DNA from 4 places in the Pseudomonas sp. F-14 TE3482 genome. Region 2 is predicted to be linked to each of the others. Evidence: predicted binding sites of a transcription regulator. Region 2 holds the regulator's gene; each other region holds the start of a gene.
The links. The regulator sigma-54, encoded in region 2, starts transcription at its own class of promoters, with help from an activator protein. The targets are predictions, from matches to a motif close to ANTGGCATNNANNTTGCTNT.
Positions count from the first base shown of each region.

Region 1: the regulator sigma-54 is predicted to act here: its motif matches at 1,246-1,265, upstream of AB7M26_RS25875 (circularly permuted type 2 ATP-grasp protein).
Region 3: the regulator sigma-54 is predicted to act here: its motif matches at 1,226-1,245, upstream of flgB (flagellar basal body rod protein FlgB).
Region 4: the regulator sigma-54 is predicted to act here: its motif matches at 532-551, upstream of nirB (nitrite reductase large subunit NirB).

Region 1 covers NZ_JBRJII010000001.1:5,740,497-5,742,698, forward strand. The annotation lists gene AB7M26_RS25875 (circularly permuted type 2 ATP-grasp protein) at 1-1,213, opposite strand, end outside; gene AB7M26_RS25880 (ribonuclease E inhibitor RraB) at 1,601-1,942, opposite strand; gene AB7M26_RS25885 (hypothetical protein) at 2,158-2,202, opposite strand, start outside.
Region 2 covers NZ_JBRJII010000001.1:220,724-222,925, forward strand. The annotation lists gene lptB (LPS export ABC transporter ATP-binding protein) at 1-177, shown strand, start outside; gene AB7M26_RS01030 (RNA polymerase factor sigma-54) at 363-1,856, shown strand; gene hpf (ribosome hibernation-promoting factor, HPF/YfiA family) at 1,936-2,202, shown strand, end outside.
Region 3 covers NZ_JBRJII010000001.1:6,099,468-6,101,669, forward strand. The annotation lists gene flgD (flagellar hook assembly protein FlgD) at 1-313, opposite strand, end outside; gene flgC (flagellar basal body rod protein FlgC) at 329-772, opposite strand; gene flgB (flagellar basal body rod protein FlgB) at 776-1,183, opposite strand; gene cheR (protein-glutamate O-methyltransferase CheR) at 1,466-2,202, opposite strand, start outside.
Region 4 covers NZ_JBRJII010000001.1:4,515,670-4,517,871, forward strand. The annotation lists gene nirB (nitrite reductase large subunit NirB) at 762-2,202, shown strand, end outside.

The DNA of each region.
Region 1 (2,202 bases), 5.5 Mb from region 2:
ACAACGTCGGTTGGGCGATGTACGCGTGGGGCTTGGCTTTGATCCGCTCGCGGAAAGATTCGATTTCCGCCGCCGTCGCTGCCGGCCCCACCAGCATTCCGTAACCACCGGAACCCTGGGTTTCCTTGACCACCAGTTCTGGAAGATTGGCCAGCACGTGGGACAGCTCAGAGGGATTACGACACTGCCATGTCGGCACGTTCTTCAGGATCGGCTCTTCATCCAGATAAAAACGAATCATGTCCGTGACGAAGGGGTACACCGACTTGTCATCCGCGACCCCGGTGCCGATGGCATTCGCCAGCACCACGTTGCCGGAACGGTAGGACGACAGCAGACCTGGAACGCCGAGCATCGAATCCGGGTTGAACGCCAACGGATCGAGGAAGGCATCGTCGAGGCGACGGTAGATCACGTCGACAGCTTTCGGCCCGTCCGTGGTGCGCATGAACACCTTGTCATCACGCACGAACAGGTCCGCACCTTCCACCAGTTCGACACCCATTTCCCGGGCCAGAAACGCATGCTCGAAAAACGCGCTGTTGAAGCGACCCGGCGTCAGCACCACCACGCTCGGGTTGTCGATCGGGCTGGAGCTTTTCAAGGTGTCGAGCAACAGGTTCGGATAGTGGTCGATCGGCGCGATGCGCTGGGCTGCGAACAATTCGGGGAACAATCGCATCATCATCTTGCGATCTTCGAGCATGTAGCTCACGCCGCTGGGGGTACGAAGATTGTCTTCGAGCACGTAGTACGTGCCGTCGCCATCACGTACCAGGTCGACGCCGGAAATGTGCGAATAGATATCGCGGTGCAGATCCAGCCCCTGCATCGCCAACTGGTATTGCTCGTTGGCCAGCACTTGCTCGGCCGGGATGATGCCGGCCTTGATGATGCGCTGCTCGTGATAGAGGTCGGCAAGGAACATGTTCAATGCCTTGACCCGCTGAATGCAGCCGCGCTCGACGACCCGCCATTCACTGGCGGGGATACTGCGGGGAATGGTGTCGAAGGGAATCAGGCGCTCTGTCCCTTGCTCATCACCATAGAGTGTGAATGTAATCCCGGCACGATGAAATAACAGATCGGCCTCGCGTCGCCGTTGTGCCAAAAGCTCGTCAGGCGTTTCGGCCAGCCAACGGGCAAACTCCCGATAATGCGGGCGGACCTGGCCGCCGGCATCGTACATCTCATCAAAATAGGTGCGGATCATGCCGTACTCCTTGTCACCCGGACATCCAGGCCTTCGCAAGGCCCGTGCCATCGGCATAAACGCTTTGATATCAATCAGTTGGATAATGACGCCACACGCACCGCACCAATTCTGTGCGGTAAATGCCCCAACCAGATTGCCCCCGCTTCATGGCGAAGCAATGCTGTCGCCTATCAGCAGCATAGCCAGAGTTGATTTCACTGCCCGGGGGGCGATGCGGATAATCGGCGCATTCGCTGGAAAACCTGACCGAAACTTCCCTTTAGCCGCCTGCTCAGGCGGTTTTTTTGCGTGTTTGAAACGTTATGAATCAAAAACCACACCGCACAAACGAAAACGGCCAACCCAAAGGTCAGCCGTTGCTGAGTGTTGTCACTGTTCATAAAGTTATGCGAGTAGCCCTCGTACCTCCTGCTTGACGCCCCATCCTTCGATGATACCGCCCAGAGGCTCGACCACCGCCTCAAAGTCCTGCTCAAAGTCACCGATCCCGTCGTAGGTGGCGTACATCACTTTGCTCAGTTCCAGATGCCACGCGCCGTCATCGCGCACGCTGATCTGGGCATTCAAGGATTCACCACAAAAATGACCTGCCGCCCTGCGTGCCCGCTCCTCGTCCGGGAAAATGGCGTAGAACTCGATGGGATGGAATCGTGAAAAGTCGAAACCGCCTTCTTTCATGCGGCGCAACACGCTGCTGCTGATGTCTTCTTGATAGGCTGTGCTCATGAAACGTCCCCCTCAGACTGATGGATAGACTTTCCGTATTCCCTGCACTTTCAACCGATTGGTGAGAGCGATACGGCAACAGAGGTTGCCGACGGGAAACAAGCATGTAGCTGACAAGACCAGACCTTAGCGAGTCATTCGCTGATCTCGCTTGCAGAGTAGCCCCAAGATAGAGCTGCTGCCAAGGTCTGGTTGTGAATGTGACAAGAGGTGTATCAGATCGGGGTAATACTGATGATTTCAATGCTGTTCTGGGATTT
Region 2 (2,202 bases):
AAGGCTAAAGGCATTGGCGTGCTGATCACGGACCACAACGTTCGTGAGACCCTGGATATCTGCGAAACCGCCTACATCGTCAACGACGGCCAACTGATTGCTGAAGGTGACTCCGCCACCATCCTCGCCAATGAACTGGTCAAGGAAGTGTATCTGGGCCACGAGTTCCGCCTGTAAGCACCTGAGGTGCCCGGGTCGCCGAGGGAGCGCTCGCTTCAATAAAAAATCAATAACTTTTTATTGTTACAGCGCTCTAGGCAAACACTTCAGTTTCGGGCATATAATTTGCTTATGTTTGGCGCTTCGGCGCCCTGTAGTGGATGGCGCATGTGCGCCGGCGAATAAGGTGTTAAGCCCCTGCCATGAAACCATCGCTAGTCTTGAGAATGGGCCAGCAGCTGACGATGACACCGCAGCTGCAACAGGCCATCCGCCTGCTCCAATTGTCGACCCTGGACCTGCAACAGGAAATCCAGGAGGCTCTGGAGTCCAATCCGATGCTCGAACGCCAGGAAGAAGGCGACGACTTCGATAACGCCGACCCCTTGGCCGATAGCGCCGAACAGAAACCCAACGCCGACATTCAGGAACCCTCCTACCAGGAAACCGCCCCGACGGTGGACAACCTTGAGGAAGGCGACTGGAACGAGCGCATCCCCAACGAATTGCCCGTCGACACAGCCTGGGAGGATGTCTACCAGACCAGCGCCAGCAGCCTGCCGAGCAACGATGACGACGAGTGGGACTTCACCACCCGCACATCGGTCGGTGAAAGCCTGCAAAGCCATTTGCTCTGGCAACTGAACCTGGCACCGATGTCCGACACCGATCGCCTGATCGCCGTGACCCTGATCGACTGCATCAACAATCAGGGCTACCTGGACGAAACCCTCGAGGAAATCCTCGAAGCGTTCGACCCGGAACTGGACATCGAACTGGACGAAATCGAAGCCGTCCTGCACCGCATCCAGCAATTCGAACCCGCTGGCATCGGCGCCCGCAACCTCGGTGAATGCCTGCTGCTGCAACTGCGCCAGTTGTCCGCCAAGACCCCTTGGCTGGCCGAAGCCAAGCGCCTGGTCACCGATTACATCGACCTGCTCGGCAGCCGCGACTACAGCCAGCTGATGCGCCGCATGAAGCTCAAGGAAGATGAGCTGCGCCAGGTCATCGAATTGGTCCAGAGCCTCAACCCACGCCCCGGTTCACAAATCGAGTCCACCGAAGCCGAATACGTCGTTCCCGACGTGATCGTGCGCAAGGACAACGAGCGCTGGCTGGTGGAGCTGAACCAGGAATCGGTGCCACGCCTGCGGGTCAACGCCCAATATGCCGGTTTCGTGCGCCGTGCCGATACCAGCGCTGACAACACCTTCATGCGTAATCAGCTGCAGGAGGCTCGCTGGTTCATCAAGAGCCTGCAAAGCCGCAATGAAACCCTGATGAAAGTCGCCACCCAGATCGTCGAGCATCAACGCGGCTTTCTCGAATACGGTGACGAAGCCATGAAGCCGTTGGTGCTGCATGACATTGCCGAAGCAGTCGGCATGCATGAATCGACAATTTCACGGGTGACCACGCAAAAATTCATGCATACCCCGCGGGGCATCTATGAACTGAAATACTTTTTTTCCAGCCACGTCAGTACCTCTGAAGGCGGTGAATGCTCGTCCACGGCGATCCGCGCGATCATCAAAAAACTGGTTGCTGCGGAAAATCAGAAAAAGCCGTTGAGTGACAGCAAGATCGCTGGTTTACTGGAGGCACAAGGCATTCAGGTAGCCCGTCGCACCGTCGCCAAGTACCGCGAATCCCTGGGGATCGCGCCTTCCAGCGAACGGAAGCGGTTGATGTAGCCGCCGGGCTGGCCACAGCGTTCCAGTGGCAGGCATTTCTGCCTGCCGCTTTATGCACTGGCAACGAAGGAGAAGCTGTATGCAAGTCAACATCAGTGGACACCAACTGGAAGTGACCGAACCCCTGCGCACCTACATCGGCGAAAAACTCGACCGATTAGAGAGGCATTTCGACAAGATCACCAATGTGCAAGTCACGATGAACGTCGAAAAACTGCTGCAGAAGATCGAAGCCACGCTGCATATTCCCGGCGGAGAAGTGGTCGCCAATGCCGAGCATACGGACATGTATGCCGCCATCGACCTGCTGACCGACAAGCTGGATCGCCAACTTAAAAAGCATAAG
Region 3 (2,202 bases), 5.9 Mb from region 2:
GCGCAATGACGGAGCGCCCCACCAGCGAAGAAGCCTGCAAAGCTTGCGAGGAGCTGTAGCTGCTGGCAAGGCCGCTGACCGTATCGTTCAGCGTGGTGATACCTTCCAGGCTACTGAACTGCGCCAACTGTGCCACGAACTCGCTGTTATCCTGAGGATCGAGCGGGTTCTGGTTTTTCAGCTGAGTCACCAACAGTTGCAGGAACGCGTCCTTGCCCAGCTCCTGGCCGCCGGTAGCGGCGGAGGTCAGGCTGTCTTTGTTGGTCGGGGTCTGGACCGAGGAGTTGGCCAGAACATCGCTGATAACGCTCATATGAATCGCCCCTTATCACTGACCGAGGGTCAGGACCTTCTGCATCATGGTTTTGGCGGTGTTCATCATTTCGGCGTTGGTCTGGAACGAACGGCTCGCGGAAATCATGTCGGCCATTTCTTCGACGACGTTGACGTTCGGGTAGTAGACGTAGCCCTTGCCATCGGCAGCCGGATGGTTCGGCTCGTAGCGCGCTTCAAGGTTGCTCTGGTCTTCGACCACGCCCAGCACTTGCACGCCTTGACCGGCAGCGTCCTGGTTCTGGAACAGCGAATCGCTGCCGCCGCTCTGGCCGCCCTGGAACATGGTGGCGAATACCGGGTGGCGGGCACGGTAGGTCTGGTCGATGCTCGACGAGACGGTCTCGGCGTTGGCGATGTTCGAGGCGACGGTGTTCAAGCGAGTGGTCTGGGCACTCATGCCGCTACCGGCAATGTTGAAAACACTGGCAAGGGACATGACTTACTCTCCACGCAGGGCTGATACCAGCCCTTTGAATTTACTGTTGAGCAGGGTGAAGCTGGCCTGGAAGTTGACCGCGTTTTCGGCGTAGTTCGACTGTTCCAGTTGGGCGTCTACGGTGTTCTGGTCGATCGACGGTTGCATCGGCGTGCGATACATCAGCGACTCGTCGCCATTGCCCATGCCTTCAGCTTCGATGTGACGGCTGTTGGTCATGTTCAAGGCGAACTTGCCGTTTTTGGTTTTCTCGTTCTGCTCGGCGAGCACTTTCGAGAAGTCCAGATCCCGAGCCTTGTAGTTCGGGGTGTCGGCGTTGGCGATGTTGTTGGCCAGGACTTCGGCACGCTGAGCGCGGAAGCCCAGGGCTTGTTCATGGATACCGAGCGCTTTATCGAAGCTGATGCTCATGTCGGGAAACCTTCGGGTGACCTGATTTTTCGTAACAGGGACATAGCAAGCGCCGTGCCAATTCAAAAAATCCCGTAAACCGGGGCTTTGCGCGCGGTGGCAAGCCGGCAATGCCAGAAAAGCGGCAACCGATTTCCGCCGCCTGCCGCTTTTCTGCCGCTTTCCCACAGTCGGAAGAACACCACCCGCTCCCACAGGGGTTGTGGTGATTTTTAGAGATAATTACAGGCACAAAAAAACGGGAGCCCCTGAGGACTCCCGTTTTTTTATGCCGTCAACGAATCACTTCGCCTGATAAATGATCCCCGGACTGCACTGGACCATCTGGTAATGGTCCGGCAAACCGTTCAGCGCCTCGGACGCACCAAGGAACAGATAACCGCCCGGCTTCAGCGTGCTGTGGATGCGCAACAGGATGTCTTTCTTCACCTCGGCGGAGAAGTAGATCAGCACGTTGCGGCAGAACACGATGTCGAACTTGCCCAGGCTCGCGTAGCTGTCCAGCAGGTTGAACGAGCGAAATTCCACCCGACTCTTGATCGGCGCCTTGATCGCCCAACGTCCCGGCCCTTTCGGGTCGAAGTAACGCTGAAGGCGCTCGGGCGACAGACCGCGGCCGATGGCCAGGCTGTCGTACTCGCCGGTCTTGCAGTTGGTCAGCATGGTGCCGGACAAGTCAGTGGCAACGATCTGCACGCCCATCTTCAACTGACCCATGTTGACCCGTTCGAACTCATCGATGGACATCGACAGCGAATACGGTTCCTGACCCGACGAACACGCCGCCGACCAGATCCGCAGGCGCTGGCCGGGGCTTGCCTTGATCGCTGCAGGCAAGACCTTGTTCTTCAAGACTTCAAACGGATAGGTGTCACGAAACCACAGGGTTTCGTTGGTGGTCATGGCATCCACCACCATCTCGCGCAAACCACTGCGCGGCTGGGTCTGGATGCGCTGAACCAGCTCACCCAATGATTTGATGCCCTGCTGCTCCATCAGTTTGTTGAGACGGCTCGAGA
Region 4 (2,202 bases), 4.3 Mb from region 2:
CGCCCTGCGCACAACCACCATCAAGTGCAGGCATGGGAATGCCTGACTGACAAGAGCTTGTGCACTTGCTTGTAACCCCGGGCTGCTAAACCCGATCACTGATGGGCAGTGACAGGAATCAAGTTACCGAGCGGCCCCAAGGCGCACAAGCCGGCGGATTCTGGCGTAAGCGTAGGCAACGGCGCAAGGTCTTGTAGCTTTCAGGAAGTAACCTTGATGGCGCTTAAACAGGCTCCTTTAATCGATGTTGAATGATCTGGCGCGCACTTCCTACACGCGGTGAAAACCTCGAAAAAAAACCGCTACATGCACTTTTATAAAGCGCGATGCCATAAAAACGTGCACCCGCCGCGAACGGTGCACCGGGTTTTCTCCTCTGCCAGTGCCCACATCCGCTGTTGCCAACGATCCACGCAACCCCTTCTGAAAGACCGTCCTCCCGCTAGAACACGCCTATCCCACGGGTCGCCAAGCCTATTCGCCGATTGTTCAGCGTGAGGTTTTCAGCGCGAGTGAAGTATCAAGCGGCAGACTGGCACAAAGGCTGCATTGTTCCCCTCAGGTCCATCGAAAACAGATGGGCAGCCCACTCGATCAACGATGATCGAGCGGCCGAGCAGGTCGTGGGCAATATCGGTGGATCCGGCGAAGGCGCCAGGTCGAACACCGCGAAGAACAGGCAAAGACGCCTGAAACCGAGAGGTTTCAGGCGTTTTTTTTTGCTTTTTTTAACCGTGATTGGCTTTGGCTGGGTGCTTACTATGAATTCCAATGTTGCCGCGTTGAACAAACTGCAAACACTGATCGTGATCGGCAATGGCATGGTCGGACATCATTGTGTCGAGCAGCTCATCGAGCGCGGCGCCCTTGACCACTATCGCCTGCATGTCTTCAGCGAAGAGCCGATGCGCGCCTACGACCGGGTGCATCTGTCCGAGTATTTCGGCGGTCGCGATGCCGAGTCGTTGGCCCTGGGCGAAGCCTCTCTGTACCAGACGCCGGGCGTCACTCTGCATTTGGGCTTGCCGGTGCTGGAAATCGACCGTGACCGCCGTCAGGTGATCACCGCACAAGGTTGCGTCTCGTACGACAAACTGGTTCTGGCCACCGGCTCTTATCCGTTTGTGCCGCCTATTGAAGGTGCGGAAGGTGACTCGCGCCTGGTCTATCGCACCCTCGAAGACCTCGACGCGATTCGTGCCGCGGCGGCCAATGCCCGGCGCGGCGTAGTAGTCGGCGGTGGCCTGCTTGGCCTGGAAGCCGCCAACGCCCTGAAAAGCCTGGGCCTGGAAGCGCATGTGGTGGAATTCGCCCCGCGCCTGATGCCGGTGCAGCTGGACGAGCAGGGTGGCCTGGCGCTGAAGGCGCAGATCGAGCGGCTCGGTGTGGGTGTGCACCTGTCCCGTGGCACACAGTCGATCAGTGCCGGCGAGCAGTACCGCTACCGGATGAACTTTGCCAATGACGAATTTCTTGAAGCCGACCTGATCGTGTTCTCCGCCGGCATCCGCGCGCAAGATGCGCTGGCCCGCCAATGTGCGCTGGACATCGGTCCCCGTGGCGGCGTGGTGATTGACGATCAGTGCCTGACCAGCGATCCGAACATCTACGCCATCGGCGAGTGTGCGGCCTGGAATGGCAGCCTCTTCGGTCTGGTCGCTCCCGGTTATCAAATGGCCCGTGGCGTCGCATCGCTGCTGTGCAATCAAGTGGCGGAGCCGTTCCAGGGCGCGGACATGTCGACCAAGCTCAAACTGCTCGGCGTTGACGTCGGCTCCATCGGCGATGCTCACGCCCAGACGCCGGGTGCGCGCAGTTATCAGTTCATCGATGAAGCGACGGCCAGCTACCGTCGCCTGGTGGTGGATGCTGACAGCAAACGCGTGCTCGGCGCGGTGTTGGTCGGCGACAACAGCTATTACGACACCCTGCTGCAATACATGCAGAACGGCATTGCCTTGCCGTCGGAACCGGCCAGCCTGATTCTGCCGTCGTCTACCGGCGCGCCAACCTTGGGCCCGGGCGCGCTGCCTGAGGCGGCGACGGTATGTTCGTGCCATAACGTCACCAAGGGCTCGATCTGCTCGGCCATCGACGGTGGCTGCACCGACCTCGGCCTGCTCAAGTCGCAGACCAAGGCTTGCACCGGTTGCGGTGGTTGCGCGGGGCTGCTCAAGCAAGTATTCGAACATGAATTGATTG